DNA from 2 places in the Lysinibacillus sp. G4S2 genome. Region 2 is predicted to be linked to the other one. Evidence: riboswitches for the same ligand, from Rfam matches in the RefSeq annotation. Region 2 holds a riboswitch; the other holds the start of a gene.
The links. Region 2 has a riboswitch for cobalamin ahead of QUF91_RS25955 (hypothetical protein). Riboswitches for the same ligand answer to the same signal wherever they lie in the genome.
Positions count from the first base shown of each region.

Region 1: linked by a shared signal. The riboswitch ahead of QUF91_RS03550 (FecCD family ABC transporter permease) and the one ahead of QUF91_RS25955 (hypothetical protein) in region 2 are both predicted to bind cobalamin.

Region 1 is NZ_JAUCFJ010000002.1:643,135-658,946, forward strand. Features, by position in the region: gene QUF91_RS03475 (3-ketoacyl-ACP reductase) at 1-16, opposite strand, end outside; gene QUF91_RS03480 (winged helix-turn-helix transcriptional regulator) at 185-571, shown strand; gene QUF91_RS03485 (hypothetical protein) at 731-925, shown strand; gene QUF91_RS03490 (TetR/AcrR family transcriptional regulator) at 1,227-1,796, shown strand; gene QUF91_RS03495 (CPBP family intramembrane glutamic endopeptidase) at 1,793-2,554, shown strand; gene QUF91_RS03500 (threonine ammonia-lyase) at 2,619-3,554, opposite strand; gene QUF91_RS03505 (hypothetical protein) at 4,288-5,007, shown strand; gene QUF91_RS03510 (YwiB family protein) at 5,444-5,875, shown strand; gene argS (arginine--tRNA ligase) at 5,875-7,542, shown strand; gene QUF91_RS03520 (hypothetical protein) at 7,594-8,460, opposite strand; gene QUF91_RS03525 (hypothetical protein) at 8,391-8,792, opposite strand; gene QUF91_RS03530 (MerR family transcriptional regulator) at 8,973-9,362, shown strand; gene QUF91_RS03535 (class I adenylate-forming enzyme family protein) at 9,355-10,857, shown strand; gene QUF91_RS03540 (acyl-CoA dehydrogenase family protein) at 10,859-12,526, shown strand; gene QUF91_RS03545 (hypothetical protein) at 12,570-12,728, opposite strand; cobalamin riboswitch at 12,843-13,025, shown strand; gene QUF91_RS03550 (FecCD family ABC transporter permease) at 13,237-14,238, shown strand; gene QUF91_RS03555 (adenosylcobinamide amidohydrolase) at 14,235-15,707, shown strand; gene QUF91_RS03560 (cob(I)yrinic acid a,c-diamide adenosyltransferase) at 15,805-15,812, shown strand, end outside.
Region 2 is NZ_JAUCFJ010000002.1:5,087,946-5,103,757, reverse strand. Features, by position in the region: gene QUF91_RS25965 (hypothetical protein) at 1-308, shown strand, start outside; gene QUF91_RS25960 (glutathione peroxidase) at 542-1,087, shown strand; cobalamin riboswitch at 1,816-2,017, shown strand; gene QUF91_RS25955 (hypothetical protein) at 2,226-2,768, shown strand; gene QUF91_RS25950 (helical backbone metal receptor) at 2,770-3,726, shown strand; gene QUF91_RS25945 (tyrosine-protein phosphatase) at 3,922-4,689, shown strand; gene QUF91_RS25940 (MATE family efflux transporter) at 5,304-6,689, shown strand; gene QUF91_RS25935 (putative RNA methyltransferase) at 6,689-7,519, shown strand; gene QUF91_RS25930 (lysophospholipid acyltransferase family protein) at 7,672-8,280, shown strand; gene QUF91_RS25925 (hypothetical protein) at 8,351-8,731, shown strand; gene QUF91_RS25920 (low molecular weight protein-tyrosine-phosphatase) at 8,755-9,219, shown strand; gene QUF91_RS25915 (YebC/PmpR family DNA-binding transcriptional regulator) at 9,434-10,153, shown strand; gene QUF91_RS25910 (hypothetical protein) at 10,247-10,453, opposite strand; gene QUF91_RS25905 (methyl-accepting chemotaxis protein) at 10,735-12,477, shown strand; gene QUF91_RS25900 (YdcF family protein) at 12,563-13,138, shown strand; gene QUF91_RS25895 (M3 family oligoendopeptidase) at 13,213-14,910, shown strand; gene QUF91_RS25890 (AI-2E family transporter) at 15,127-15,812, shown strand, end outside.

The DNA of each region.
Region 1 (15,812 bases), 4.4 Mb from region 2:
CTGCGATTGCTTGCATGTTTTTCTCTCCTTTAGATAAGATCGTTTTATTTAGACGAAAAAAAAGATTAAGATTTGTCTTTAAGACTAACCTCATTCTACTATGATTTTCTATATTGTGAAGAGTGCACTTTTTTGTGCGGAGGTTACTAAAAGTTACTTATGTATATGAAAGGGAGTTAGCTCTATGTCGGATAAATTAAGAGAAGAGATCAAAGAGAGAATATTAAATAATGATTATCATTGCGAAAAAGAACTTACCTTATCAATTATTAGTGGGAAATGGAAGGTTGTTATTTTGTGGCATTTAGGTGTAGAAGGACCACATCGCTTCAGTGAACTTCAAAGACTTTTCCCGAAAATATCTCATAAGATATTAACAAACCAATTACGTGAACTGATGGATGATGGAATTGTTCATAGAGAAGTGTTTCCAGAAGTTCCTCCGAAAGTCGAATATTCAATGACAGAACTAGGGATGACATTATTACCAATCGTTGAGATGATGTACGAATGGGGAAAAAATAGAATCGATCAAATTAAACAAGAAAGCCATAACGAGGTCATTGGATGATTTAAATTGTCAGTGATGTTTTTAGACAACTTTAAAAGAGCTAATAGATGGGTACATTATTTAACGATATTAATTCAACCTTTTTCATATACATAAATTTATTAAGATGGGTGAACTTTCCTTAACTTTGAACGTCTACTTTGTAAAAGGGGTGAACTAATGGGAGTTTGGTATTTCTTAATCCTATTTGTAGGGTTGTTTTTGATATTTAAAGGACTATATATGAAAAAGCAATCTTTGTTCATTAAGAAAATTGGTATTGTGTTTGTAGGATTATTATGTATTTCATTCTCAATATTTATGTTTTCACCAGGAAGTGCAGAAATAATTGCTGATTTGCTAAATTTGGAATAAAGAAAAATATGGATTGGTGATATTTCTCGGATAACACTAAGAGAAATGGTACTGGGCAAGGTAAAATAATTTATTTTATAATGTGGGGCTAAAAGTGGGAAGGTATAATGAGATTACTTTTAGCCCCGCCTGCTTTTGAAATTTGACTTACATAATCATTCCAGGCATCAATAGATATTTGGAATTAACGGACTTTCTTGGGGAATCTTTTGATTAGAATCAAATAACTTATTGACATAGCAAGGAAAATATTGCTACATTATAGGTAACGGATGTTACCTATCGGAAGGAGGAAAATTATTTGGCACCGAAAGAGCAGATTACAGAGGAAATTTTATTGGATTGTGCTTTTGAAATGGCTAGAAAGAGTGGGATTGATAGTGTTAATGCACGAGATTTAGCAAAAGAGTTAGGTTGTTCGACAAAACCTATTTTTCGATTATTCACGAGTATGGACGATTTAAAGTACGCAATATATGAACGGGCTAGCAATCTTTATAATGAAAGAATGTTTCAGGGCTTGCAAGAAAGTTCTTTTTTAGGAATGGGGTTAGCTTATATTAACTTTGCTCGAGAAGAAAAAAAGTTTTTTGAGTTATTATTTCTATCCAATAAATATAAGATTTCAAGTTTTTCGGAATTAATAAATGATGTAGAGAATCAAGGTATTATAGCACTTATTTCAAAAAACACAGGATTAACTCAAACCTCTGCTAAATCTCTATTTATCGATATATGGTTAACTACGCACGGTATTGCGACAATGTGTGCGACGAATACTTGCGATTTAGACAGCTCGGAAATTGAGGGTATTTTAAAAGATGTTTTTGAAGGAGTTAAACTAAAATTATTGGATGGAGGAAATAAATGAAAATGAAAAATTCACCTATTCTTTTATCGATACTATTTACTTTGTTTGCACTTGTTTTTCCTTTCATAGCTGGTGCAATTATAGCTGTCAAAAATATAAGTAGCTTAAGCTCTATAACTTTGATTCAATTTATTGCCTTTGCAGTTGGAGTAATATTTACTCTTTGGATCATGAAAAAAAGTAAATTCTCTTTACAGGATTTTGGATTTAGAAGGTTTAAAGCCGAGGCGTGGATGGCTGTGATCGTTATTTCTGAGCTGATTGCTTTCTTTAATGGTATTACATATAAAGAGGGTTTTTCTGCGCAGTATGTATTTATTTTGCTTCTATTTGTTATTGCAGTTGGTCTTTATGAAGAGTTTATTTTCCGTGGCCTAATTTTCAAATATTTATCAGCGAAAGGGCTTAAAACGGCTATTATCGGCTCCTCTATTTTGTTTGGAATTGGACATCTTGAAAATTTACTTGCCGGTCATGATTTTTTATTGACATTAGTACAAGTAGCTTTTGCATGCCTCTTTGGGTTAGTTTGTGCAGAAATTGTTCTAAAGACAAAAAGTATTATTTTCCCGATTGTCTGGCACGCTTCGCACGATTTTATTGCTTTCTTGACTGATCAAAGTGAGCCAACGGTTCTTGCTACTTCTCTTTATATCTTTCATTGTCTAGTGTTAATTGGTCTCGCAATTTATTTCTGGAGAGCTTTATTTCCTAAGAATGATGTTACAAAATTGGGGAATACTGAAAGTTACGTTTAAACACGACATGTCAAAAAAAGCATCTACTCATTTATTTGAGTCGATGCTTTTTTTGCTAGTTTCCTTAAGTCAAAGCCTCTAATCCAACATTACCTCCTGAAATAAGAAAACACACTTTTTCATTTTGATGAATAGGTAAAAGTCCTTGAAGGGCAGCTCCAATACCGATTGAGGAGGAAGGTTCTGCGATAAATTTACCCTCGGTGAGTAAGGTTTTCATTCCACGTTGGATCGATGCTTCATCCACACTTACAACCTCATCGACAAGCTGCTGAACAATTGGAAAGTTTCGTTCTCCCGGCTGTAAAGTTAATAGGGCATCTGCCAAAGATTTTTGTTCCTCTAAAAGCAATCTTTCGCCAGCTTCTAAGCTTTTGGCATAACGCGAAACAACGGCAGGCTCCACGCCAATTATTTTGATAGGAGGGGCCAGAGATTTTACAGCAGTAGCAATTCCACTAATTAATCCACCGCCACCCATAGGAACAACTATGGTATTAACATCAGGAAGCTGTGCAAATATTTCTAAACCTGCTGTCCCTTGCCCTGCCATGATATCGTAATCATCATAAGGATGTATAATGCAATAACCATGATCACGACTGAGCTTTTCTGTTACAACATGTCGTTCTGCAAGCTTACATTGTACAACCTCAGCTCCCAAAGTACGTATTCCTTCTATCTTAATTGTAGGAGCTGAATCCGGTAGGACAATGGTTGCCTTAACATTTAAGAGCTTGGCCGCGTAGGCAACGCCTTTGCCATGATTACCCGAGGAAGCGGCAACTACGCCTTTTTGCAATTGTTCTAAAGGCATGGATAGCATTTTATTAAGAGCCCCACGCAGTTTGAAAGAGTTTGTTTTTTGCATATTCTCGGCTTTTATGTAGACATGACATCCTAAAAGTTCATCGAGCCCATTTAACCGAATAATAGGTGTTTCATATACATAGGATGAAATTCTTTGTTTAGCAGTAAAGATTTGTTCAAGTGTTAACATACAGCAACCCTCACTTTAGTAAAATAATTGAAAATTCTGGCGTTATAATATAACTGTAGATTTACAGGCAATTTGTGTCAATGAATAAAATGACTGTGATTATGGCCGCGACTCCATAGAATACTTCCTTCAACCTTGAAAAAATATTTGCTGAAAGACGGGGTAAAACGCCTCAGATGGTCCACACGGTTTATTGTCGAGATGGAGCAAGAATCGGTGACAGTATTGAGTTAAAGCTTAAATGTAGTTGGGGTTAATTCTTAAGGAGATAGCCTTTTAAATGTGTTGCAACTGCTTATGAAGCAGAAATTCAAAGTGGTTGAGGTGGCTAAACGTTCCTGAATTTTCATCCATTTGACGTAGGTTCATTTAATCGAAACTTCAAAAGTTAATATTTGTATATTATACTTATTATATGTGTATTAGGGAGTGTTTTAAGAAGTGGTAGAGGCTTCAAGAACCTTACTTAGAGTAACAATCTAGCAACTAATTTCATGACTTGCCAGTAACACTAATAATTATAATCCACCTTATAGACCTGCAGATTATTTCAAAATGGTATATGGAATTATTGATGACGAAAAAGAATTTAAAGAAACATTCGTTGTTATTTATGAAGATAAAATGATTTGTTTTGGAGTCATACCATTAAAGCCTCTGTTGATTCAAACGGATTATAAGAAGAGGATCCAATTTCGAGTTAGTTGTAAATACGATGAATGGAGGATACATAATGGACAATTTATTTAATCAAATCTCAACTTTTTTAAACATATCATTACCTCAAGAAATAATGAATGCTTTCGACAATTCAATCTATTTGAAGCACAAGAATGATTTTTTAATACGTTTATTATCTTTTGAAGAAGCAACAGAAGTGTATTCATACCTAAATGAAGAAGTTAATATTTCAGAGGTTTTTCCATTATGGACAGATGATAATTCCAATTATGTGGGTGTTTACATGTTCGGGTCACTAACAGGCAGAGTTTGCTTTATAAATCATGAGGAAATAGACTTGTCCCCAGTATATCCTAATGTACAAACGTTAATAAAAATCCTATTAGAACATCCTGAAAGTGATTGGTATGAACTTCCAAAATATTATCCTCGGTCCAAAGAGCATACTGATGAACTGCAACTAAAGCAAGATGTACAAGCCATTAAAGAATTGACGAACCTTCTTAAAAACCCTGAATTAGATGATGAAAAAAGAACTCAATATTTGTTTTCAATTATGGCTTTAACTTCTTACACACAATTGCATGAAATAATTCCCTTATTGGAAGACTCGGATATGTGGGTACAAGAGAGAGCTGCTGAAATTCTAGGTTTCCATAGATACGTGCCTGCTAGGGAAAAATTAGATTGGGTTAAAGAACACGGGCAATATAACGGGAAAATGGCAGCTGAATTAGCGTTAAAAAGGATAAGAATGGAATTAAAGAACTAAACAAAAAGAAGCAATAACATATTAGAGTAACTTGTTTTATATTTGTTCTTTATTAATCCCTACAAAGTGCTAATGTTCATATTTGTATAAAAGAAAGGTTCTGTTAACAACAATCTTTGCGAACTGAGCCAATAAAACAGAGCCTGTATCGACAATTACTTGGTAATTAAAGATACAGGCTCTTAATTTCAATATTTAGTTGTCGTTATATATATTTAAACAAAAAAGATTGAAACATAACGTACTCATACATTCCTGTACATTTAGCCCCAAAAACATGCTTGTTAATGCATTGACTTGCGCGGAAGAGACAACAGAGAATAATATCTCAAACGCTGATTTAACGGACTTCCTAACACATGCATGTTGTATTTTGCGTCATTCCTAATATATAATAAAAAGGTTATAGTAAAAACAATAAAAGGGAGCGTCCATAATGGCCAACGAAGCAAGATCGCAGGTGAACATTAAGCTCATTTCTACGATTCGTCCGATCGATGGGGAGTCCGAAAGTTATGAAATGTTGCTGTCAGGGCAGCTACTTGAAAAAGCAGGAAGCATGTATTTGAAATATGAAGAGGTGCAGGAGGATAAAACCATCCGCACAACTATGAAGCTAGGCAATGAACAGGCATTAATTATGCGTAATGGAGCAGTAAAAATGCGACTACCACTTAACATAATTGAACAACAAATGGGTCATTATGAAAGTGAGTTTGGTTCAATGCCACTTGTCATAGACACGAAAAAAATGACGTTTACAAAACAGGCAATAAGCGGAGATTTCCATGTACAGTATGATTTACTAATGGGTGGGCAATCCGTTGGCAACTATACATTAGACATTACATTTACGGAGGTACAATGATGAACGCAGTAGAACAAGTACAACAAGCCATTAAAGATGCAATTGCGCAGGCTGTTGAAAAAGCTGGCTTAGTAGAGGCTGGCACAGAGTTAAATATTCACCTTGAAACACCGAAGGATAAAGCAAATGGAGACTATGCGACAAATATCGCTATGCAATTAACGAAATTAGCAAAAAAACCACCTCGTGCCATTGCCGAAGCCATTTTAGAAAATCTTGAAACAGCAGGTACAGTTATTGAGAAAATCGATATTGCTGGCCCTGGTTTTATGAATATTACTGTACGTAAAGATTTCCTAACAGACGTAGTAAAAGCAGTACTTGAGCAAGGTGCTGATTATGGTCGTTCTAATGCTGGTGCCGGAGAAAAAGTTCAAGTTGAATTCGTATCTGCAAATCCAACTGGGGATCTACATTTAGGTCATGCACGTGGAGCTTCTGTAGGGGATTCTTTATGTAATGTGTTAGATATGGCAGGGTACGAAGTATCTCGTGAGTACTACATTAACGATGCGGGTAACCAAATTAATAACTTAGCTTATTCACTAGAAGCGCGTTATAAGCAAGCTTTAGGATTAGAAGCTGAAATGCCAGAGGATGGCTACCACGGTCCAGATATTATTGAAATCGCTGGTAAACTAGCTAGCGAGCATGGCGATGCAATTTTATCTAAAACTGATGAAGAACGTTTTGCATTCTTCCGTCAGCATGGTTTAGCGTTAGAATTAGACAAGTTAAAAACAGACCTTGCTAACTTCCGCGTAAACTTTAATGTATGGTATTCTGAAACTTCACTGTATGAAAATGGCAAAATTGAAGTAGCATTAGAAAAACTAAAAGCGAATGGTCATGTATTTGAAGAAGACGGTGCTACTTGGTTCCGTTCAACAACATTTGGCGACGATAAAGACCGCGTGTTAATTAAAAATGATGGCTCTTTCACATATTTAACTCCGGATATCGCATACCATGAGGATAAAATTGTACGTGGCTTCGATAAATTAATTAATATTTGGGGCGCTGACCACCACGGCTATATTCCACGTATGAAAGCTGCTATTCAGGCGCTTGGCTATGACCGTGATACGCTTGAAGTAGAGATTATCCAAATGGTTCAGCTTTATAAAAACGGTGAAAAATTCAAAATGTCTAAACGTACAGGGAACGCTGTTACAATGCGTGAGCTTGTAGAAGAGGTTGGCTTAGACGCAGTACGTTATTTCTTCGTGAAAACTGCAGGCGATTCTCATATGGACTTTGACCTTGACCTTGCCGTATCTCAATCAAATGAAAACCCAGTGTATTATGCACAATATGCACATGCACGTATTTCATCTATTTTACGTTCAGCAAATGAGCAAGGCTTTGCTGCAACAACAGACAATTTAAGCTTGTTAGTTGCTGAAAAAGAAATTGATTTACTGAAAAAAGTGGGCGACTTCCCGAAAATGGTAGCAGATGCTGCGAAGCACCGTACACCACACCGTATCGCCAACTATATTCAAGAAACAGCAGCCGCATTCCACAGCTTCTATAACGCTGAAAAAGTGTTAGATGCTTCAAATAAAGAGCTAACAGAAGCTCGTTTAGCCCTTATTACTGCTGTGCGTACAACAATTGCCAACGCACTACGCATAATCGGCGTATCTGCACCAGAAAAAATGTAATAAAAATCTTTCCAGCCCCGGCATGATAATTTGCCGGGGGTTTTTTGTGTCTTAGATAGCTAGAGCGATTGAAGTGGCAGAAAGAGCTGCAGGGGCGACGGATAAGCAGTCGAAGCGACGGAGAGAACGGTCGAAGTGACGGAAAGAAACATCGAAGCGACGGATAGCTTCGTCAAGGTCGTGGATAGAACGGCCAAAGCGACGGATAGAAGCCGAGGCGACGGATAGAATTGCAAGGACGACGGAAAGAAGCTGAGGCGACGGATAGAATTGCAAGGGCGACGGATAGAATTGCAGGGGCGACGGATAGAGTAGCCAAAGTCGTGGATAGAACAGCCAAAGCGACGGAAAGAAGCTGAGGCGACGGATAGAATTGCAAGGGCGACGGATAGAACTGCAAGGACGACGGAAAGAATCCTCGGAGCGACGGAAAGAAGCTGAGGTGACGGATAGAACTACCAGGGCGACGGATAGAACTGCAAAGACGACGGAAAGAATCGCCAGAGCGACGGATAGAAACATCGAAGCGACGGATAGAATCCTTGGAGCGACGGAAAGAAGCTGAGGCGACGGATAGAATTGCAAGGGCGACGGAAAGAACCGCCAGAGCGACGGATAGAACTGTAAAGACGACGGAAAGAATCCTCGGAGCGACGGAAAGAAGCTGAGGTGACGGATAGAACTACCAGGGCGACGGATAGAACTGCAAAGACGACGGAAAGAATCGCCAGAGCGACGGATAGAAACATCGAAGCGACGGATAGAGTAGCCAAAGTCGTGGATAGAACCGCCAAAGCGACGGATAGAATCCTCGGAGCGACGGAAAGAAGCTGAGGCGACGGATAGAACTACCAGGGCGACGGAAAGAACCGCCAGAGCGACGGATAGAGTAGCCAAAGTCGTGGATAGAACCGCCAAAGCGACGGATAGAATCCTCGGAGCGACGGAAAGAAGCTGAGGCGACGGATAGAACTACCAGGGCGACGGAAAGAACCGCCAGAGCGACGGATAGAGTAGCCAAAGTCGTGGATAGAACCGCCAAAGCGACGGATAGAATCCTCGGAGCGACGGAAAGAAGCTGAGGCGACAGATAGAACTACCAGGGCGACGGAAAGAACCGCCAGAGCGACGGATAGAGTAGCCAAAGTCGTGGATAGCACCGCCAAAAAACGTGGATAGAACGGCCAAAAACGTGGATAGCCCCGCCAAAGCGACCTCAGAACCGCTGATTCGACAAATAGAATCCTCAACAAAGCGCAAGATAGCCCCGCCAAAGTGCCGGAAAGAACCCGCCCAGCATCGAATAAAACCCCTAAACCGATCAATTCATCTTCTTAAAACAATAATTTTCTGTAAATTTCAAATATCTTGTTGAAATTTACGTTAGCGTCAATGGTATACTGTTGGAAAATCGGAAGGCGATGATGATGTTGAAGACGATTCAAGAAGTGGCTAAGCAGTTTAATGTTTCAACACGGACGATTCGTTATTATGAGGAGCTTGGGCTGCTTCATCCTAATCGTTCATCTACTAATCAACGAACCTTTTCAAAAAAAGAGTTAGCGAAGCTTAAGCTTATTTTCCGAGGAAAGCGTTATGGTTTTTCACTTGAGGAGATTAAGGAAATGGTATTGCTGTTTGATTTTGATCGCACGGGTATTCAGCAATTGGAGCGTACAGTTGAATATGGGGAGCAAAAAATTCGAGAGATTGATAGTAAGATAGCAGAACTTACACAAATGAAAAATGAGTTGCAGCAATTACAAGGTGTGTTTACTGAAAAATTAGCGACTTTAAAGGGAGAGATGCACGATGAATAGTTCGAATTTGTTAGCACGTAATGCGCGAAAGTATCCAATGAGCGAAGCGGTTATTTGTCAAGGTAGACGAGTGACCTATCGTGATTTAGATGAGCAAGTGACGCGTTTTAGTCATGCTTTATTAGAGCAAGGTGTGGGACAAGGCGATAAAGTCATCATTTTTATGCCCAATGTTGTAGAGTTTGTTGTTAGCTATTTTGCAATTCAGCGTATTGGAGCTATTGTCGTTCCAGTAAATGCGAAATTTACGCTACAAGAGGTCGAGTATGTAGCGAACCATGCAGACGCTAAAGCTATTCTAGCCCATGCAGCAATTTTTGCAGCGGTGGAAAACATCACGGTAGTTCCTTTAAAAATCAAAACAGGGCAAGAGCATGCGGGTTGGCTAAACTATGAAACTCTTATTCAACATGCAAGCACTCAAACAATCGATTGCCAGTTGAATGAAGAGGATGTCTCAACGATTTTATATACATCGGGTACAACTGGAAAACCAAAGGGTGTGTTGTTTAGCTATCGCAATATATTAACGGTAGCACAAATGATTGCAGTAGAAATGGAAGTAAAGCCAGAAAGCCGAATCCTTCTCATGATGCCGTTGACGCATTCAGCTCCATTGCATTTATTTTTAATGGCAGGCGTACTTGTAGGCTCAACTATCGTGCTAACACCGACATTTACACCTGATTTGTTTATTGATTCAATCGAGCAGGAAAGGACAACACATTTCTTTGGTGCACCTGTCGCCTATTTGTTAACAGCCCAAATGCCAAGATTGCAAACAACAGATTTATCCTCGATGAAATGGTGGGCTTATGGTGGCGCACCGTTATCACAAAATGAAGTCCGACATTTACAAAAAGCTTTCAGAACAGAAAATTTAACCTGTGTCTATGGCTTAACAGAGGCTGGTCCAAACGGTTCAATATTGCTTGGTGAAGAGCATGCAACGAAGGCAGGAAGTATTGGTCGGCGTGCACCACTTGGAGCGGAGCTGCGTATTATTAACGATGACGGAGAAGATGTTCGTGTTGGTGAAGTAGGAGAAATTGTTTTACTTGGTGAAGGCAATATGCTGGGCTATTACAAGGATGAAATCGCAACAAAGGCTGCCTTTATAGATGGCTGGCTGAAAACAGGTGATTTAGCTCGCATAGATGAGGATGGTTATATTTGGATTGTTGATCGTAAGAAGGATGTTATTTTTTCAGGCGGTGTGAATATTTATCCGAAAGAAATCGAAGATAGAATTTTGAGCTATGACGGGATATTTGAAGTTGCTGTAATAGGTGTCCCACATCCGGAGTGGGGAGAAACGGTGAAGGCTGTCTATGCCACTAAAACAGAAATTGACGAAGACGAACTTAAAGCTTATTTAGAGGAGCATCTTGCTAAATATAAAATTCCACGCATGTTTGAGCGTGTGGAAGCGCTACCACGAAATGCATCAGGCAAAATATTAAAACAAACCTTGAAAGGACAAGAGGTGAGATAGCATGAAGGTTTTACAGCAGGCAGAAATGAAAACAACGAACTTTTTTAAAGATAACGACACACTTCATAAAGTTTTAGAAATGATGCTAGATAAAGAGTTTGCAGAATATGCAACACGTGAGCTAACAGATTTCGGTGAGCTTTGTGCTGGAGATATTGATGTGAGAGCCAAACATACGGATCGAGAGGGTGAACCTCGCTTACAAAGGTATAATGCATATGGTGAAGAAGTGTCAGAGGTCTGGGTTAATGATGGCTATAAAAAAACAATTGAAGAATCATACAATACGGGTATTGTTGGCTATGTGCATAAGGATATTCCGCAATTAGGTAGAAAGGGTAACTATGTGTATAGCTTTGCTCAAGGTTATATACTGTCCCATACAGAGCCAGGCTTTTACTGCCCTGTTACGTTAACAATGGCAACGGCTTATTTACTTGATCATTATGCGAGCGATGAGGTGAAGGAGCGTTTTTTACCACATGTTTGTGCAACAGGAGATACCGAGCTGTATGAGGGAGCTACATTTTTAACGGAGCGTCAAGGTGGTTCTGATGTTGGTGCGAACGTTGTAGAGGCAAGAAAAGACGGTAATCAGTATCGTTTATTTGGTGAGAAATATTTCGCGTCAAACGCAGGAATGTGTGGGGTTGCCATGGTACTGGCCCGTATGGAAGGGGCTCAAGCAGGCTCGAAAGGTTTAACTCTATTTGCGGTCCCGTGGCGCAATGAGGATGGCACTGTTAACAACCTCCGTATTCGACGTTTAAAGGATAAACTTGGTGTTAGAGCAGTACCTTCTGGTGAGGTGGAATTTGATGGTGCATTAGCTTATGTTGTCGGTGAGCCGAATAAAGGAATTTATTATATGTTGGAGGCACTTAATTTATCAAGAATTTGCAATGCTGTTGCTTCTATCGGCATTATGCGCCGTGGTTTTTTGGAGGCGAAGCACTATGTGACAAATCGTCATGCATTTGGCAAGCCTTTAACGCAATATCCTATGATTCAGGATACATTAGGGAACTTTGCTGCCAAGCTTCATGTAGAAGTTGCTACTGTTTTTGATCTAATTCAGCTTTACGATAAAGTAACAAGTGGACAGGGTAATGAACAGGACATCATTATGAATCGCTTAAATATTGCTATTATGAAAAAAGAAACGGCAGAGCAAGCGGTCCATTATGCAAGTGAAGCGATTGAATTACATGGAGGGAATGGCTATATTGAGGATTTCGTTACACCTCGCTTATTAAGAGATGCACAGGTGCTGACTGTGTGGGAGGGAACTGCTAATATTTTAGCATTAGAACTCATTCGTTTAGTAGATAAGTTTCAAGCGCATGAATTGTTTGTTCGTGTCATGGAGGAACGTCTAGAAAAACTAGCTGACAGTCCATTGCTTCAAATTGTAGAGGAGCAATTAGCAAAACTAGACTTGACATTGCGAACATTTAGCGGCTTAGATGAAGCAACGAAAACGTTTGAGGCAAAAAAGGTTGCAGAAAAAATGGCACATGTATATGAAAGTGTTGTAGCGATCGAATGGGCACATAAATTCGGCGGTAAATATGAAAAGCTAGCAGATATTTATTTAGAGAGCACATGGGCATTGCGAGAAATGGGTGCGCCAATGAAAACGGTTCAGTATTTTTCTGATATAGTTTAACTTCTTTCAGCGGGTGTCCAAATTCCTGCCGAAATAGAGGAACTTAGTCTAAAAACGCCACGTCTTGTGGTAACAACTGAGTGACCAACATCATGTTGCTGACGCTGCGCTTTCGCACAAAAAACAACTGTTGCTGACGCTGCACTTTCGCACAAAAAACATCATGTTGCTGACGCTGCACTAGCACTACGCTTTCGCACAAAAAAACATCATGTTGGTCTAAAGCCTCCGGACGCAATTATGCCGGGGCATAATTGATTTGATTAGAAGTTGTCTCGAATCGAGGCGACTTCTATTTTTTTCATGTATAATAAAATCAACTGAAAATTATAAAGGTTCTTTACTTATGTAAAGTGAAAAGGGAAATCGGTGTCATTCCGATGCGGTCCCGCCACTGTATGTGTGAGTTTTTTCAATTTGCGCCACTGAAAATTTCGGGAAGGCATGGAAAAGCGAATGGAACACGAGCCAGGAGACCTGCCTTTATAGAAAACACGTTACAGCCTACGAGGATAGGGTGGTAGATTTTGTAAAAGTATTTTTGTGCAAATTTGATCCCCTCATCTTTTTATGATGAGGGGTTATTTGTTTTGTATGATTGATGTCGATAAATTCACAATCGTAGGCGATAAAAGCTAAAATGCATCGATAAATCAGAAAAACAAGTTGTTAAATATAGGCACAGATTGACTAAGGGGGAGAGCCTTTAAATGAGTAGAACGTTTATAGCCTATGTAACAGCAATTACGCTTCTAATTATTAGCATCTGGTGTGGCGTAGCGATAGGCTCAGTTCATATTCCACTAGAAGTATTGTGGAATCAGGCGGCAGATGAAACAGCTGCCAATATTTTATGGAAAATTCGTTTACCTCGAGTTCTGCTGGCTGGACTTGTCGGGGCATCTCTTGCCATAGCAGGGGCAGCTTTTCAAGGCTTATTAAAAAATCCTTTGGCAGATCCTTATACGTTAGGTGTTTCCTCGGGTGCATCAGTTGGCGCAGTTATGACGATTTTCTTTAGTATATCAATTCCAGTAATAGGCAATTATGCATTGCCAATCTTCAGTATGATAGGTGCAATATTAACGATGGTAGCTGTCATGGGCTTTGCTAGAATAGTAGACCGCACGCTAAAAATGGAAACTCTTATTTTAACAGGGGTCATCTTTAGTTCATTTTTAGGCTCCTTGATTTCATTAATGATTGCATTATCTGGTGAGGAGCTACGACAAGTTATGGGATGGCTGCTCGGCTCAGTATCAATGCGAGGTTGGCCTTATGTTCAAATGATTATTCCGTTTGTGATAATTGGCTCAATCATGCTTTGGACACAAAGACGCGAGTTAAATGTTCTGTTATATGGAGAGGAACGCGCGAAGCATTTAGGTGTTAATGTTAAGCGTAGTAAATATATAATTTTGGTAGGCGGGTCAATGTTGACAGGAGCAGCAGTAGCGGTTTCTGGTACGATTGGTTTTGTTGGCTTAGTTGTACCACATATGACGCGGATGCTTTGGGGTTCAGATCACCGTCATTTATTGCCATTATCATTTTTAAATGGGGCAACTTTGCTCATTATTTGTGATTTAATAGCTCGAACAATTATTATGCCAAGAGAGCTACCGATTGGCGTAATTACTGCATTTATTGGCGCACCCGTTTTTTCTTATATTTTTTATAAGCAACGTAGAAGCAAGGGGGGACGGGCATGATTGTTGTTGAACATCTTTCTGGTGGCTATGAAGACGTGCCGATTGTCCAGGATATAAGTTTTTCCGTTGAAAAAGGAAAAATATTAGGGATTTTAGGCCCGAACGGTAGTGGAAAATCCACACTGTTAAAAGTAATGAGTGGCATACTACCAGCAACTGCAGGCACTATATTAGTAGACGGTAAAAATATTAGCAGTTATAATGCCCGTGCATTGGCAAAAAAAATGGCAGTGTTACCACAATTACATGCAAATGCCTTTTCAAACAGTGTACGTGAGGCGGTATCACTTGGACGTTATCCACATCAAACAGGCTTCTTTTCAAGCTGGACTGAACGCGATGAACAAGCGGTCCAACATGCGATGCTACAAACAGGTGTGAAACGCTATGAACAGACACCGATGGAATTTTTGTCGGGCGGTGAACAACAACGAGTTTTTGTTGCCCAAGCCCTTGCGCAAACGTCGGAAATATTACTGCTAGATGAGCCAACAAACCATCTCGATATTGCCCATCAACGTCAAATTTTAGATATGGTGCGAAAAGAAGCAATTGAATGTGGATTAACCGTTATTATGGTACTGCATGATATGAATTTAGCTGCCCTCTATTGTGATGAATTATTACTAATGGAAGGCGGAAGGATGCGAGCATTTGGGGCACCACATGAAGTATTAATCGCTTCGCAAATTGAAGACGTTTATCATGCGCGAGTAGCGACTTATGCACATCCTGAAATTCCAAAGCCTCAAATTACAATGATGCCGGCCTCAGTCGAACATCAGCAACGTGCTGTCATCGAAAAGGAAAATTTCACTGTTACGGATCATTACATTCAGCTTCAATCAGAGTTTCCGTTAAAAACGGTTTCCTCAGCAGTCCATAATCCGGGTATCGGTTGGTATGATTGCCTATTAAATCGCTCTGTACCAATAGATTATGTCATTAATGATGTAAAGAAAGAGGTCGCTGAATTTTTACAAAAGGAGCATTTTTCACCTACAAGTACAGTCGTTATGTTAACAGCTGTCCCAACAAATCTTGTAGCCATTAATGAATTTAAAGCTTCTTTTGGTAGCGTATTTGTTGCTGTTACGGCTGGTGTTGGTAATGCAGTGGATGTGTCACGAGCACATGAAAGACAGGATGAGCCATATATTGGTACTATAAATACATGGGTCATCGTAAATGGTTGCTTATCAGAGGAAGCGTTTTTCCAAGCAATGATGACAGCTAATGAGGCAAAAACAAAGGCATTGCAATCAGAAAATATTCGTGATGAGCTAAGTGGTACGATTGCAACAGGTACTGCTACAGATAGTTTATTAATTGCGGCGACACAAAAAGGGGAAGAAATGCAGTATGGTGGCCCAATTACGGATGTGGGCAAAATTATCGGTAAAGGTGTTTTTGAAACAACTGTACAGGCAATAAAAAATTATCTTCATTCAGCAGAGGGTTTTCTGTAGCGAAAGCGCAGTGTCAGCTACAGATGATTTATTGTAGCGTCAGCTATAATTACGCCAAAGTGAAATTGATAAAAATAAATTCTAGGAGATGAGAGAAATGAAGCT
Region 2 (15,812 bases):
TCTTGAAGATTTGGGCAGTGACATATGATGAAAAAACAGAAACTGCGAGACATACTTTGCAGGCAATTTGGAAAATAGGTGTAGCAGGGCAGGTACAAAGAGATTTAGTCGTTTCATATTTGGCAAAAAGATTCCAAACATGCTTAGACGAAAAGAATCCGAAATTAATGCGCTATGATATTATTTTATCTTTTAAAAAGCTATTTGATGAGACGAAAGACCCGAAGCTACTAAAAATTGCGGAGCGTTTAATTGAGGAAGAACAAGATGTTAAATGCAAAAGAAGATATAGGAAAGCCATCCATTAAAATTCGTGGAATGGCTATTTTTTGTGAAAATTCTTTCATTAATAGAGAAATAGTTTATAATATATCCAGGCGTGTTGGGCAGGGAAAAATAGGTTTATTCTTGACCGGTAATAGGATTTTTTTTTGTTAAAATTTTGCTAATGTATGTCGATGCCCTTAGCGGAAAATATTGTCTTCTAACATGATTAATCAACACACCTCATAATATATGAAAAAATAAAAGGAGTTAAACAATGAGCATTTATAATTATTTAGTAAAGAAGCCAAATGGTGAAATATTATCAATGGAAACTTATCGAGGGAAAACGCTGTTAATTGTTAATACAGCAAACAAGTGTCGTTTTACATATCAATTCGAAGACTTACAAAAAATGTATGACAAATATGGGAAAGATAATTTCGTCGTATTAGGTTTTCCTTGTGATCAATTTGATAATCAAAATCCTGAAGATGGCGAACAAACTACACACCTTTGTAAAATCAACTATGGTGTAACATTCCCAATTTTTGAATTGGTGCAGGTAAATGGAGATGCAACACACCCATTATTCAATTATTTAAAGCACGAGATAGATTATCGCGAATTTGGCAAGGCAAGTATGCAGGAAAAAATGTTAGCAGAAGCAATTATCCAAATTGCGCCTAGTTTTTTAGATGGTCGTAATATTCGCTGGAACTTTACGAAATTTTTAATAGATACAAATGGTAAAACAGTTGCCCGCTTTGAACCTACAGATTCACAGCTTGATATTGAACAAGCGATTGAAAAAATCCTATAAAATAACCTTGAATCAATACTAAAATCCGTTTTTGATTAAAAAGTTGGTTGATGAAAGCATATGAGTAGAGGGAGAATCAGACTACGTTTACACGTCCTTCCGCAGCGGAATGTGCAATCAAGTACATATTTTTGTAAAGATCTTCATTTTTAAATCTCGTGAATTCAGAATAGAGAATGATTTTGTCAGGTGTGTTGATTAACCATTTTTATCCACCCTAATTAAATTAGAAGGATCTGATTTCCGCTACGGGCTACTCGCTTTGTCGCTGACGCTTCGCTTTCGCACAGAGTAAGGCTTTCTGCGAACGAGCATCGAGTAGCCCTACGCTACAAGCTCTTCATAATAACATGTGGTTGATTTCTTTGATAGAAAGAGCTTGTTTTTCGATAAAAGCCCAAATAGTTTCGATAAAATGAGATTTTGTTTCGATAAAAGCTCAAAAAGTTTCGATAATGAGCGATTTTGTTTCGATAAATCTTCAAAGTATGCCTATAAAACGAACGAAAGTAGCTTTAGCGATTCTGTTTTGGGTCTCGACACTAAATAGCAACAAGAAAAACCCTTTCATCGATCAATAATAAACCTATTTTTTCCTAATCAACACGCCTGAGATTTTGTATAGCTATGTAGAAAAATGGCTTACTATTGTTCGAATTCCTTTGTTTTCCGTTTATCTCAAAGCTATTTTTTCCTATCAATATATGTTAAACTGCTTTACAAGTGAATTATTCTTGCGAAATAAAGGTGTTAACAAGCATAATCGGGAATTCGGTGAAAAACCGAAGCTGTTTCCGCAACTGTAAGTACAGGTATCATAAATATATACCACTGTCTAAATATTAGATGGGAAGGTTTTATGATTCGTACCATGATCGAATGGAGTTAAACTGTACAAGCCAGGAGACCGACCTTTATTTGAACGTATAAATACTCTTCGGAAGCTAGGGGAATATGCGGCAAATCCATAGGCTATGTCGTGTCTATGCGACACTATCTCTGTTATTTTCGTCGTTTCCATAGAAGGAACGGCGTTTTTTTATGTACACTTATAATTTACCTGATGAAATTATAGGACAAGCATTGGAAGGTATTTATAAAGTAAGAATTTTTCATGAAGGAAAGCGGGGACTTAGACTTGAAAAAAGATGCACGTTATTCTTGCTATCCATTTATGCGTGAAAAGGCATCGACAGTAGATTTTGAAATTCGAACGGATAGCCTTACAACACATATTGGGGCCGCTTTAGTAGCGGTGAAAAAAGAGACGGTAGAGGTAGTAGCCGATGATTTGCTAGCTATTTTGCCATTGGCTTACCATGTAAATGGCTCAGTACGAGGTAAATTAGCGGTAACTGAAGATGATTTGACTTGGCTAAGTAATCGTTATGATTTCTATGTTAGTCATGTAAAGGGGGAAATACAAAGTTTTGTATTACCTCAAGGAACAGAGGCTGCTGCAGCATTACATTTATGCCGTAGCGAGGCGAAAAAGTCATATCGCATTTTGCACAAAGTGTCTGAAGAACGGGAAGTACCAGCTATTCTCTTTGATTATTTAGGGTTGCTAGCCAATGTATTTTTTGTAATGGCCGTCTATACGAATCAACACGCTGGTATTGCTGAAATACCGTTTATAAGTAAGTCATACCCGATGAAAAAGAAAAAGGAGAATCAATGAAATGAAGAAAATGTTTAAGCTACAATGGCTTTCTGTGCTGATGCTGGCCTTCGTATTAGTTGGCTGTGGCGCGAAAGAAGATACTAATAAAGAGACTGTTTCTAAAGAAGATCAACAAGTTGAGAAAACAAGTTATAAAGTTAAGGATGATCGTGGTGTAGAAGTAGAGTTTAATGCAGTGCCTAAAACTATTGTTTCATTACAACCAAGTAATACAGAAATATTATTTGCACTAGGCGTTGGCGACAAAATCGTTGGTGCAACTGAGTTTGATACGTATCCAGAAGAAGCAAAAAAAATTGAGCGTGTGTCAAGTTCTACAACATTCAATAGTGAGCGTATTTTAGCGTTAAAGCCAGATGTAGTTATTGCTTATACAACTGGTAGTGATGATGAAAACTTAAATGCTCTAAAAGTTCTTGAAGATGCAGGAATTAAAGTTTTTGCCATTAAATCGGCTACTTCATTTGATGATGTTTACGGTGATATCCAACAAGTTGCATCTGTTATGGGGATAGAAGACAAAGGTGAAAAGTTAAATGAAGATATTAAAGCTAAAATTGCTGAAGTCCAAGCAAAAGTAAAAGATGTAAAAGCAAAAAATATTTATTTAGAAATTAGTCCAAAGCCAGATATATATACAACTGGTTCTGGTACATTCCAACAAGAGATTTTAAATGCTGCAAACGTGAAAAATGTATTTGCTGATCTCGAAAGCTGGCAAAAGGTATCTGAGGAAGATGTCATTGCGAAAAATCCAGAAGTGATTTTAACAACAGTGAATACGGAAAACTCAGCAGCAGAAATTCTTGCACGTGGTGGATGGAATTCAATTACAGCGATTCAAAATAAAGCGGTTTATTTTATAGATCCTGATATCTCAAACCGTCCAGGTCCACGTATTGGTGAAGCTGTTGAGCTAATAGCAAAAGCGGTATATCCTGAGCTTTTTAAATAATTTATATTGATTTTAGAGCTGTCCTTCATCAAGGGCAGCTTTTTTTGATTGTATCCAAACTGACGGATATAACCATCAAAGTAACTGATAAAAAGGGGGAGTGACTACATTTCCTAGTGTGAAAATTGGTATTATATCGAATTGTTCTATAGAATAAAGATAAGGAAGCTTGCTAACAGAGGGAGGTGGCAGTGAATGAAACAATTTGATATGAAGATTATTCCGTTTGAGGCTGTTCATAATTTTCGTGATATGGGTGGATATAAGTCAAGAGATGGGCGTTCTGTAAAGGATGGCTTGTTTTATCGTTCAGCGGCGCTTGGCAAAATGACGATAGCAGACAAGAAGCTTTTTGAAACGCTAGGTGTCCAAACAATTTTTGATTATCGTGATAACCATGAAGCGCAAAACAATCCTAATCCGGTATTCCCACATGCTAAATATATTCAAATACCGGCAAAGGGCAATCACGCTTTCGAGATGCCTACAAATGCCGGAGGAAAAGATTTTTATAAGGTTGTAAGTCCAGAGATGTTCCGAGAATTTTATGCTCAAATGCCTTTTAATAATGCTTCGTTTAAGGAGTTAATGGTAACGATTCAAAACCCTGAAAATTTAGGGCTTGTACATCATTGTGCAGTAGGGAAGGATCGAACAGGTATCGGCGGTGCACTTATTTTACTCGCTTTAGATGTACCTGAGGAAACAATCATGGCGGACTATTTAAATACAAATATACATTTACGTCCCTTGGTAGAAAAGATGGCCCAAGCAATTCAGCAAGACTATAGCGATCGAGAATTACAGCAATTTTATGCATTAATGTCTGCCCGTGAGGATTATTTACAAGCAGCATTTGATGCAATGGATAACAAATATGGTTCTAAGACCGCATTTTTAGAGCAAGAGTTTGGTCTAACAAAAGAAAAGCGCGAGCAATTACAAACACATTGCTTAACATGATAGGAAACCCTTTCACATAGAATTGTGAGAGGGATTTTTTATGGTAATATACTAGCTTTGCATAATCTTTTTGATGATTCATTATAAAACTCTTTACAGTCTAAAAAACTATGATAAGATACTATATATTTTTATCAGACGTGTTGATAAGGAAAAAATAGGTTTAGTATTGAGTGATAAAAGGATTTTTTGTTGGCTCATCACTAAAAGTTGTGGATGACATTTTTTAAAATATATACGCTGTATTTTAGTTGATTGGAGTGGAGGCTGGGCGACTCCTTGGGGATCAGCGTCACAGATGAGACCCTGGAGCGAGCAGGTAGAGGAACGAAGGCTAAAAACATCACATCCTGTGATAACGCCTTCGTGACCTACATCGTGTAGGCCTAAGCGGCTCATCGGACGCCCCCAGGAAGCTCTGCTCTGCGCGAAAGCGAAGCGTCAGCGGCAAATGTTTTATCTGTGCGAAAGCGTAGCGTCAGCAACAAAGCGCCCAGTCGGAATGGAAATCAACCACACGTTTTGGTGAAGAGCCTCTTTGAATTAATTTGAATTTAAAAATGATTAATCAACACACTTGTATTTTTATAAATGTATAGGAGAAGTGAAAAGTATTGGCAGATACATTAAGAGAAAGTGATATAAGAGAGCCGAATAAGTTAAGTTTATTCCATTTAACGTGGCCGATATTTTTAGAAGTATTTTTATTTATGTTGATGGGATTAGCTGATACTTTTATGCTCAGTGCTTTATCAGATAATGCTGTATCAGGGGTTGGTGCTGCCAATCAATATATTCATATTGCAATTTTAATACTTGAAGTAATAGGTAATGGTGCTTCTATTGTTGTGTCACAATATTTAGGCTCAAGGCGTATTTTTGAAGCTGCGAAGATTTCTGCTTTAGCCATAACGATGAATTTGGTCGTTGGACTAATGATGAGTATCTTATTTTTCTTCTGTTCTAGTCATTTAATGACGATGATGAACTTGCAGGGTGATGTGCTTCAATACGCGCAAAGCTATTTAGTCATTATCGGGAGTTTTATTTTTTTACAGGCAATTATCAATGCGTTAGCGGCGATTATCCGTGTACATGGTAGGACAAAGCAAACGATGTATGTATCGCTAGGTATGAATGTTCTACATGTTGTATTAAATTACGGTTTGATTTTTGGTAACTTAGGATTGCCAGAGCTAGGTGTAAAAGGAGCGGCTATTTCCTCAGTTATAAGTCGTGGATTAGCAGTTCTTGTGTTTTTCTGGTTGTTGTATCAAGTCATGGAAGTAAGATTGAAGCTACAATATTATTTCGAGTATTCTAAGGAATATGTTCGAAAAATATTAAACATAGGCTTGCCGTCAGCGTTTGAGCAGGTGCTTTATCAGTTTTGTCAGATTGTCTTCTTATATTATGCAACGTATTTAGGATCAGAAACGCTTGCAGCAAGACAATATGCCATGAATATTTCGATGTTTACGTATTTGTTTGCGATTGCAATCGGTACAGGGACAGCTATTATTATTGGGCGTTATGTCGGTGCTGGTAAAAAGGATGAGGCTTATCATCAGCTGTGGTCAAGTGTACGTGCAGCTTTTGTCTTTACGATAACGATGGTTGTAGTTGTGACTATATTCCGGAAGCAGCTTATGCACGTTTTTACTGATGATCCAGAGGTAATAGCCATCGGAGCATCTGTGCTAGCATTAAGTATTCTGCTTGAGACAGGTCGTACGATGAATATCGTGGTTATTAACTCTTTGCGTGCCTCAGGGGATGCGAGGTTTCCAGTGAAAATTGGTTTTTTATCGATGGTTTGTATGAGCCTTCCACTCGGTTACTTGTTCGTTTTCGTTTTAGATTGGGGCTTAGTCGGTATTTGGCTGGCGATTTCGGCAGATGAATGGATGCGAGCCATTATTGTATACTTTAGATGGAGAAGTCGTAAGTGGGAGCGTTTCGCACTTGTTCCATCTACAGAACAGAAGGAGGCAAATTAATGGGGGCACTTTCTAAAAGAGCTGCAGGGGCAGCCTTAATGGATAAAAATATAACGCTTTTTGCTTGTCCGATTTGTCAGGAGTCAATGAGTGTTTTTGAGCAGGGTAGACTAGTATGCTCCTCAAATCATTCTTTTGATATTGCCAAGCAGGGCTATGTCAATATGCTGACACATGGTGCTATTTCTAAGTACAGTAAAGACCTCTTTGAATCTCGAAAAGCGGTTATTGATAGTGGTATCTACGATTTAGTAGAAGATAAAATTGGAGAGCTCATTGCGAATGCAGAAACCGTGCTTGATACAGGGTGTGGTGAAGGTTCACATTTAGCCCGTATTATGGCGAAGAAACATGGGATTGGCATTGGTATTGATATAGCGAAAGAAGGCATACTTGCTGCATCTCGACATTATCCAGAACAAATTTGGTGTGTTGGTGATTTAGCGAAAAGTCCATTTGCAAGATCAAGCTTCGATGCCATCTTAAACATTTTATCTCCTGCAAATTATGAAGAATTTAAACGTCTATTAACTAGGAATGGTTGTGTTGTGAAGGTTGTACCTCAAAGCGGGTACTTACATGAGCTTCGAGCACAATTGTATGCGGATTCTACTAAAGAGTCGTATTCGAATGAACAAATAGTTGCTCGTTTTAAAGAAAGCTTTGCCGATGTTAGTGTAGAGCGTATTACTTATACGGTACCGTTAGCTCTAGAGCTTGTACCAGCACTGCTTGAAATGACACCAATGGGCTGGCATAAAAAAGAGGGGGCAACTATCCATTTAAATGAAATTACGATTGATGTTGATGTATTAGTGGGAAAGGTTTAACTACTTTCAGTTAGTGTTTTTTGTACCGAAAGTGTAGCGACAGAAGTGAAAGTCTCCGGCGGATGTCACGGATTTATTTCACATGCAATTGCAGTACACAGGCATTTTCGATTACAATGGGAGTAACTATTGAATAAGGTAGGAATGGAACAGTGTATAAATTTATAGCGAATGTTGTAAAAGTGATATTAAAATTATCGGGCTCAAAAGCGCGTGTATATGAAGAGCAAAACTTACCGAAGGAAGGTGGTTTTATTATTGCATGTACACACACGGGTTATGTTGATATTTTAAATCTTGGTGTTGCAGTATTCCCTCGGGAAATCCACTTTATGGCTAAAAAGCAATTGTTTGATATAAAGGGTCTTGGTTGGCTTATAGAGCGTTTAAATGCCTTTCCGGTTGACCGTGACAATCCAGGTCCAAGCGTTATTAAAATTCCTTCACAGTTATTGAAGGAGGGTAAAATTGTTGGGATTTTCCCATCCGGTACGCGAAATGCTGAAGGTACGGATTTAAAGCAAGGTGCTATTACAATAGCACAATTGTCAAAAGCGCAAATTTTACCAGCCGCTTATGTTGGTGCGCGTAATGCTGGTGATATTTTTAAACGTGGAAAGGGCTATCTAATTTATGGCGAGCCATTTTATGTAACAGGCAAGGGTAAAGACGGGCGTGAGGAATTTACACATCGTCTTGAGCATGAACTGTTAGCTTTAACAGAGGAATTAGAAAAGCGCATTGCAACAGAAAAAAATTAAATCAGAATAGAAGGCACTCAAAATCAAGTTTGATTTTGGGTGCTTTATCTTCATTCAGCAGATGTTTTCTGTGCGAAAGCGTAGTGCAAACGTAGCGGCAGCAACAACAGATGTTTTCTGTGCGAAAGCGAAGCGACAGCAACAAAAGGGTTTCGTCTGTGCGAAAGCGAAGCGGCAGCAACAAAATGTTTTCTGTGCGAAAGCGAAGCGACAGCAACAAAATGTTTTCTGTGCGAAAGCGAAGCGACAGCAACAAAATGTTTTCTGTGCGAAAGCGAAGCGACAGCAACAAAATGTTTTCTGTGCGAAAGCGAAGCGACAGCAACAAAATGTTTTCTGTGCGAAAGCGAAGCGACAGCAACAAAATGTTTTCTGTGCGAAAGCGAAGCGACAGCAACAAAAGGGTTTTCTGTGCGAAAGCGAAGCGGCAGCAACAATTACAGCAAGGTGAAATGGATTGTAGGAGGAGTAAAAATGATTCGAGTACTTTTTGTATGTTTGGGAAATATTTGTCGCTCACCAATGGCTGAAGCGGTCATGCGTGATTTAGTAGAGAAAGAGCATTTGAGTCAGAAAATCGAAGTAGATTCGGCTGCAACAAGCTCCTGGCATATTGGTGAACCTCCGCACAGAGGAACACAAGATAAGCTGAAAGAATACGGCATCTCAACGAAAGGGATGCAAGGGCGACAGTTACAAAAGGCAGACTTTGAAAATTTCGATTACCTTATTGGCATGGATGAAAGTAATATACGCAATATACAAACGATGCTGGGCAATCCTAATTCTCCAAAGATTTTCCGTTTTTTAGATTTAACTGACCATCAAAAAGACGTGCCAGATCCATATTATACAGGAGATTTTCAAGAAACTTATAATCTGGTTTTAGAAGGCTGTCATGCATTATTAGAAAAAATCAAAGTAGAAAGCCAATTGTAAAGTGAATCTAGGTGAAGCAGTTTTTTACAAATTTATTCTTCAGAAAATCACTTTAAACATTGGCATATCTAGCTTTGTAAGCATCATTTGTGTTATTATTTGCAGAGTAATTCCGGACGCAATTATGCCGATGCATAATTGATTCACTATTTACAGATGGCATCTACCCATCTATGATTTTTATAAACTTAAACATTGAAAGAGAGTGGAAACAATGGGTCGTAAGTGGAACAATATTAAAGAAAAGAAAGCGTCTAAAGACCAAAGCACAAGCCGAATCAACGCAAAATTCGGACGTGAAATTTATGTGGCAGCTAAATCAGGCGAGCCAGATCCTGAATCAAACCGTGCCCTTAAAGTTGTCCTTGAACGAGCAAAAACATACAGTGTTCCTAAGCATATTATTGAAAAAGCAATTGATAAAGCAAAAGGTGGCGGCGATGAAAACTTCGACGAATTACGCTATGAAGGCTTCGGACCAGCTGGCACTATGTTAATCGTTGATGCTTTAACAAATAATGTTAACCGTACAGCTTCTGATGTACGTGCAGCATTTGGTAAAAACAATGGGAATATGGGTGTCAGTGGATCTGTTGCCTACATGTTTGATTCAACAGCGGTTATCGGTTTAGAAGGTAAATCTGCAGATGAAGTTCTTGAAATTTTAATGGAAGCAGATGTTGATGCTCGTGATATTCTGGAAGAAGATGAGGCTGTCATTATTTATGCGGAGCCGGACCAATTCTTTGCTGCACAAGAAGCATTAAAAGCAGCTGGTGTTCAAGAATTTACAGTAGCAGAGCTTTCTATGCTTCCACAAACAGAAGTAGCATTAACTGGTGACGATGTAGCGAAATTTGAAAAACTAATTGATGCATTAGAAGATTTAGAAGACGTACAAAATGTTTACCATAATGCAGATTTAGGCGAATAAGAAAATAATTAATAGAACCAGTAGCGTTTAAAGCTACTGGTTTTGTATTATGAAAAACTATTGTAAATTAACAGGTGTGTTGATTAACCATTTTTATACATTTAAATTAATTCGAAGAGGCTGATTTCCGCTACGGGCTACTCGCTTTGTCGCTGACGCTTCGCTTTCGCACAGAAAACCCTTTTGTTTGTCGCTGCCGCTTCGCTTTCGCACAGAAAACATCCGCTCCGTCGTGCAGGGTCTCATCTGTCTCGCTTTATGTGGGAAATCATGTAGCCTTGAACGTAAAATCACTTTCATGTTAGGGAAGACTCTTTTATCAATCGATTAGACAGTCTGTCACTGATGCTATAACTACATTTAAACTAGGATAAAAATCAAAAAACTATTTTTCCATAGGGTATACCTCTGCAGAAAGATAGTTTTTTTCTTAACCAGAAAAATATTTGTAGTAGCATATTTGTCTAAAAAAGCAAATAATTCGTCCTTACATTGCAATTTACCCATTGTGAAAAAATTCAAACCATAACATAATATAGATTAATAGTCTTGGTGAATGAAGAAAAAAAGGGGGCTAAAGCATGAGGTTTTTACGTTCGATACAGGGGAAATTAATTATTATTTCATTAGCATTATTAATCATACCAAGCTTGATTATTGGTTTAGTTAGTTATAGTAAAGCTAAAAATGGTATGGAGAATATTGGGGAACAAGTAATTAAGAATAGTGTTGAATCTACTCTGCAATTAATCGAGCTTGCAAATGAAAGTGTTGAAAAGGGTGATATTCCTTTAGAAGTCGCACAGGAGCGAGTGAGGGAGGCAATACTTGGACCGAAGGATAGTGACGGAAAGAGGCCGATCAATTATCCTGGAGATTTGGGAGAGTACGGATATATTTACGTCTTAGATGATAAAGGGACATTAACAACTCATCCGACTCGAGAAGGGGACAACCTATGGAATGATCAAGATAGTAGCGGCAACTATTTTATTCGGGAAGTAACCGACAAAGCACTTGCTGGCGGAGGTTTTACACAATATGAATTTGAGTTACCGGGTCAAGATGAAATAGCTGATAAAATAATTTATTCTGCAAAAGATCCTCACTGGGGATGGATTATAGCATCAGGTACATATATGCAAGACTTCAATAAAGGAGCTAATTCATTATTACTCGTGATCGGTATTACATTAATAGGTGCTATCATTATTGGTACAGCAGTTGTCATAATGGTTTCTAGACATTTGGCTTTACCAGTTCAAAAATTATCTAAACGCGTACGTGAGGTAGCCAAAGGGAATTTAACAGTAGAAATTGAGGATCTACAACGCTCTGATGAAATTGGTCAGCTAAATGAAGGCTTTAATGAAATGGTTGATCAACTGAAAACATTAATTACAGATGTAGAGGAAGCTATTGTAGAAATTCAATCGACATCGTCAAATTTAACATCTGTGGCAGAGGAAACGAACGCTTATGGAGATGAAATAGTAAAAGCGATTAATGAGGTTTCAAGCGGTGCAGTAAAGCAAGCATCAGATGCTGAGGATACGAATAGAATTGCCATTGAATTTGCTCAGCAGATTGAATTATTGCATGACAAAAATGGAGTAATGCTTGATGCATCTCAACATATGAAGCAATCAAATCAAGAAGGTCTCGTTAATTTAAACAGCTTAAAAGAGAAATCACATGAGTCCTCCGAATTGATTAATAACGTTCAGTCTGTCTTTAATAGCTTAATTGTGAAAGTCAGAGAAATCGAAGGCATTGTTGGTACCATTACCGAGATTTCTAATCAGACGAATCTACTTGCATTAAACGCATCAATAGAAGCGGCTAGAGCGGGTGAGCACGGCAAGGGATTTGCGGTTGTTGCTGAGGAAGTACGTAAGCTTGCGGATCAAACATCTGTAGCAACTGAGCTAGTGCGTACAACGATAAAGGGAATTGAAAGTGAAACTAATTTAGTGAACGATGAGATGAAGAAAACAAACGTCATTGTTCGTCAGCAAAATGATTCGGTTGCTATAACAGAGTCATCCTTTACGGAAATCGAATTGGCTGTAGAAAAAATCATTGCTGTTATTGGGGAAATGACTACGGGGGTAGAATATTTGAACAGCTCAAAGGATAACATTATACAATCTATCGAAAGTATTGCGATGATTAGTGAGAAAAATGCTGCTGCTTCAGAGGAAGTAACGGCATCCGTTGATGAACAACAGCACGCCATTCAGATTGTAAGTGAATCTTCCAATGATTTAACAGATGAAATAACGGCATTACAGGACTCTATTAAGCGCTTTATAATAAGATAATTAATCAGGATGTTTGTACAGAATTGCTCGTACAGCATCCTTTTTCTTCTCTTATCGTTAATAAAAGGTAAGGGAGGGGTAAGTTGTGAAAAAATGGGTGTTGAGAGTGGGTATTTTACTACTCGCTGTGGGTGGTATTGTTTTTATTTGGCTCGGCGAAGAGATGAAACAAGGTGTCCAGCCGGTTGCGAACGGCACAGCTGAATATTTGATTGTACTAGGGGCGAAGGTAAAACCGGGGGGAGTTCCATCGCTGTCTTTGAAAAATAGATTAGAAGAGGCTGTAAAATATTTAAAAAAGTATCCTCATGTAAAAGTAATTGTTTCGGGTGGGCAAGGAGCAGATGAAGATCGAACAGAGGCTTCTGTAATGCTTAAGTACTTACAGGATAATGGTATTGATGCTAACAGAATATTAGTGGAAGACCAATCTACATCAACTTACGAGAACTTATTATTTTCTAAAGAACTATTGCCTAAAGGAACAAAGCGAATCACGATTGTCTCTAATGATTTTCATTTAAAGCGTGCAAAGTATTTAGCTGAGTCTTTAGATTTTGAAGTAGATGTCGTTGCGGCAAAAACACCAAAATCAGTGGAAGCAAAGCTAAAGATACGTGAAAGAGCAGCGCTATTAAAAACATATATAATTGGCTACTAAATTGTTTCTTAATAAGATAGATTTGGCATATAATAGAAAGATAACGGGGTATATGACAGAAAGAGGGGAATTCTATGAAAACGTTTAAAGACTATGAATACAGCCGTCCAAATATTGAGGTAATGAAAGAGCAACAATTATCTTTAATTGAGCAATTTAAAAATGCTCAAACGATGGACGAACAAAGTGGGATAATCGGAAAGTTAAACGCAATAAGTAATGATTATGCTACAATGGCGAACTTAGTGTATATTCGTGCTTCGATTGATACAAATGATGAATTTTATCATGCAGAACGCGATTATTTCGACGAGGTTGGCCCTGAGCTAGAAGAGGTAACAACAGAATATTATAAAGCACTAATCGTTTCACCATTCCGTGAGCAGTTAGAAGGAAAATGGGGACAGCAATTATTCGATCTAGCAACTTATCAAATTAAAGGCTTTTCACCAACAGTCATTGATTTAATGCAAAAGGAGAATAAGCTTGTTTCAGAATACAATAAACTAGTTGCATCTGCGCAAATTGATTTTAATGGTGAAACATTAACACTTGCACAGCTTGGCCCATATGCGGAGTCTACTGATCGTACAATGCGTAAGGCGGCAACAGATGCACGCTTTGGCTTTTTTGCGGGGCATGAAGAGGAATTTGATCGATTATATGATGAACTGGTCAAGGTGCGTCATGAAATTGCTGTTAAATTAGGATATAAAAACTATGTCGAGCTAGGCTATATTCGAATGAATCGCATTGATTATAACGCAGAAATGGTAAAGAAATTCCGTGACCAAGTTCGAGATTTAATCGTACCGCTTGCAACAAAATTATACGAACGTCAGGCGAAACGCATTGGTATTTCAGACCTTAAGTTCTATGATGAAGCATTAAACTTTTTATCAGGAAATGCTACGCCAAAAGGTGATCCAGAGTGGATTGTTGCAAACGGTAAAAAAATGTATGAAGAGCTATCACCTGAAACTGGTGAATTCTTCAACTTCATGATTGACCATGATTTAATGGACTTAGTGGCGAAGAAAGGAAAAGAGAGTGGCGGTTATTGTACATTTATCGAAAACTATCACTCACCATTTATCTTCTCGAACTTTAATGGTACTTCGGGTGATATCGATGTGTTAACACATGAAGCTGGGCATGCTTTCCAAGTTTATTCAAGCCGTGACATCGGAATCCCGGAATATTTATGGCCGACATATGAATCTTGTGAAATTCATTCGATGAGTATGGAATTTTTCACATGGCCATGGATGGAGCTATTCTTTAAGGAAGACACGGAAAAATATAAGTTTACACACTTAAGTAGCGGCTTATTATTCCTTCCTTACGGTGTTGCAGTTGATGAGTTCCAACATGTGATTTATGAAAATCCGAATATGACACCAGCTGAACGTAAAGCTGCGTGGAAAAAAATTGAGGAGACATATTTACCACACCGTGACTATGATCATAATAGTTATCTAGAGGCAGGCGGTATATGGCAACGTCAGGCACATATTTATGCAAGTCCGTTCTATTACATTGATTACACGTTAGCGCAAATTTGTGCATTCCAATTCTGGAAACGTTCACGTGAAGAATTTGAAGCTGCTTGGAAGGATTATATTCATTTATGTGGTTTAGGGGGCTCTATGTCCTTTACAAAGCTTGTAAAAGAAGCAGGCTTAATTTCGCCATTTGAGGACGGCTGTGTTGAATCCGTAATCGGTGATATTGAAAATTACTTAAATTCAGTAGACGATACAAAATTATAAACAGTTAAGTTACGCAACAGAAGTGAAGATTCGCGATACTCCTACGGGAAAACAAGTTATGCAAGCCCTTTTAGATAGAGAGGCTGGCGGAACGTCCGTGGGAGGGTAGCGATTTTTTTGTTTCAAAACCTATTTTATTTGATAATAAATAATAGGATACTTGCGAAATGGTAAATATATAAGTAGTATTTCAGTATATGTGATAAAAGGAAGTGAATGAAAGTGACGAGGAAAGTTTGGTTTCAAGTATGTGTAGGGATTTTACTTGTTCTATTAATCATTAAATATTTTGTAGAGATTCATTGGATCTTTTCACCGCTTGTCATTATTTTAAAAACTATTTTTGTCCCTTTGTTACTTGGTGGTGTTTTGTACTATGTAACAGAGCCAATTCAAAGGTTTTTAGAAAAACAAAACTGGCCGAGATGGTCAAGTATATTGACAATAGTCATTGGACTTATGGCAATCGCTGTTGGCTTTGGTTGGGTTGTTGGTAATCCGATTGCAGAACAGTTAAATAAGCTAGTGAAAAATGCACCAATGATTAGTGCGGGTATTCAAGATGCAACTGATTATGTGTTGAGAAACAGGGAGAACTTCCCACCGCAGTTAAAAGAGATGATCGATAGTATCGCGAATTCTGTACAAGATATTGCCATTGTGGCAAGTAAGGGGCTAGTTTCGTTTTTACAATCAGTTGTATCTGCCTCTTTATTAGCTATTTTAATTCCATTCTTCTTTATCTTTATGTTAAAGGATCATGAAAAATTTGCACCATCGATTTATAAATATTTCAGTGGTGAACGCCGTGAATGGGTGAAAAAGACGTTAAGTGAAATTGATGGTGTACTACGTAGCTATATTCAAGGGCAGCTACAAATTAGTTTTTTACTAGCGCTCAT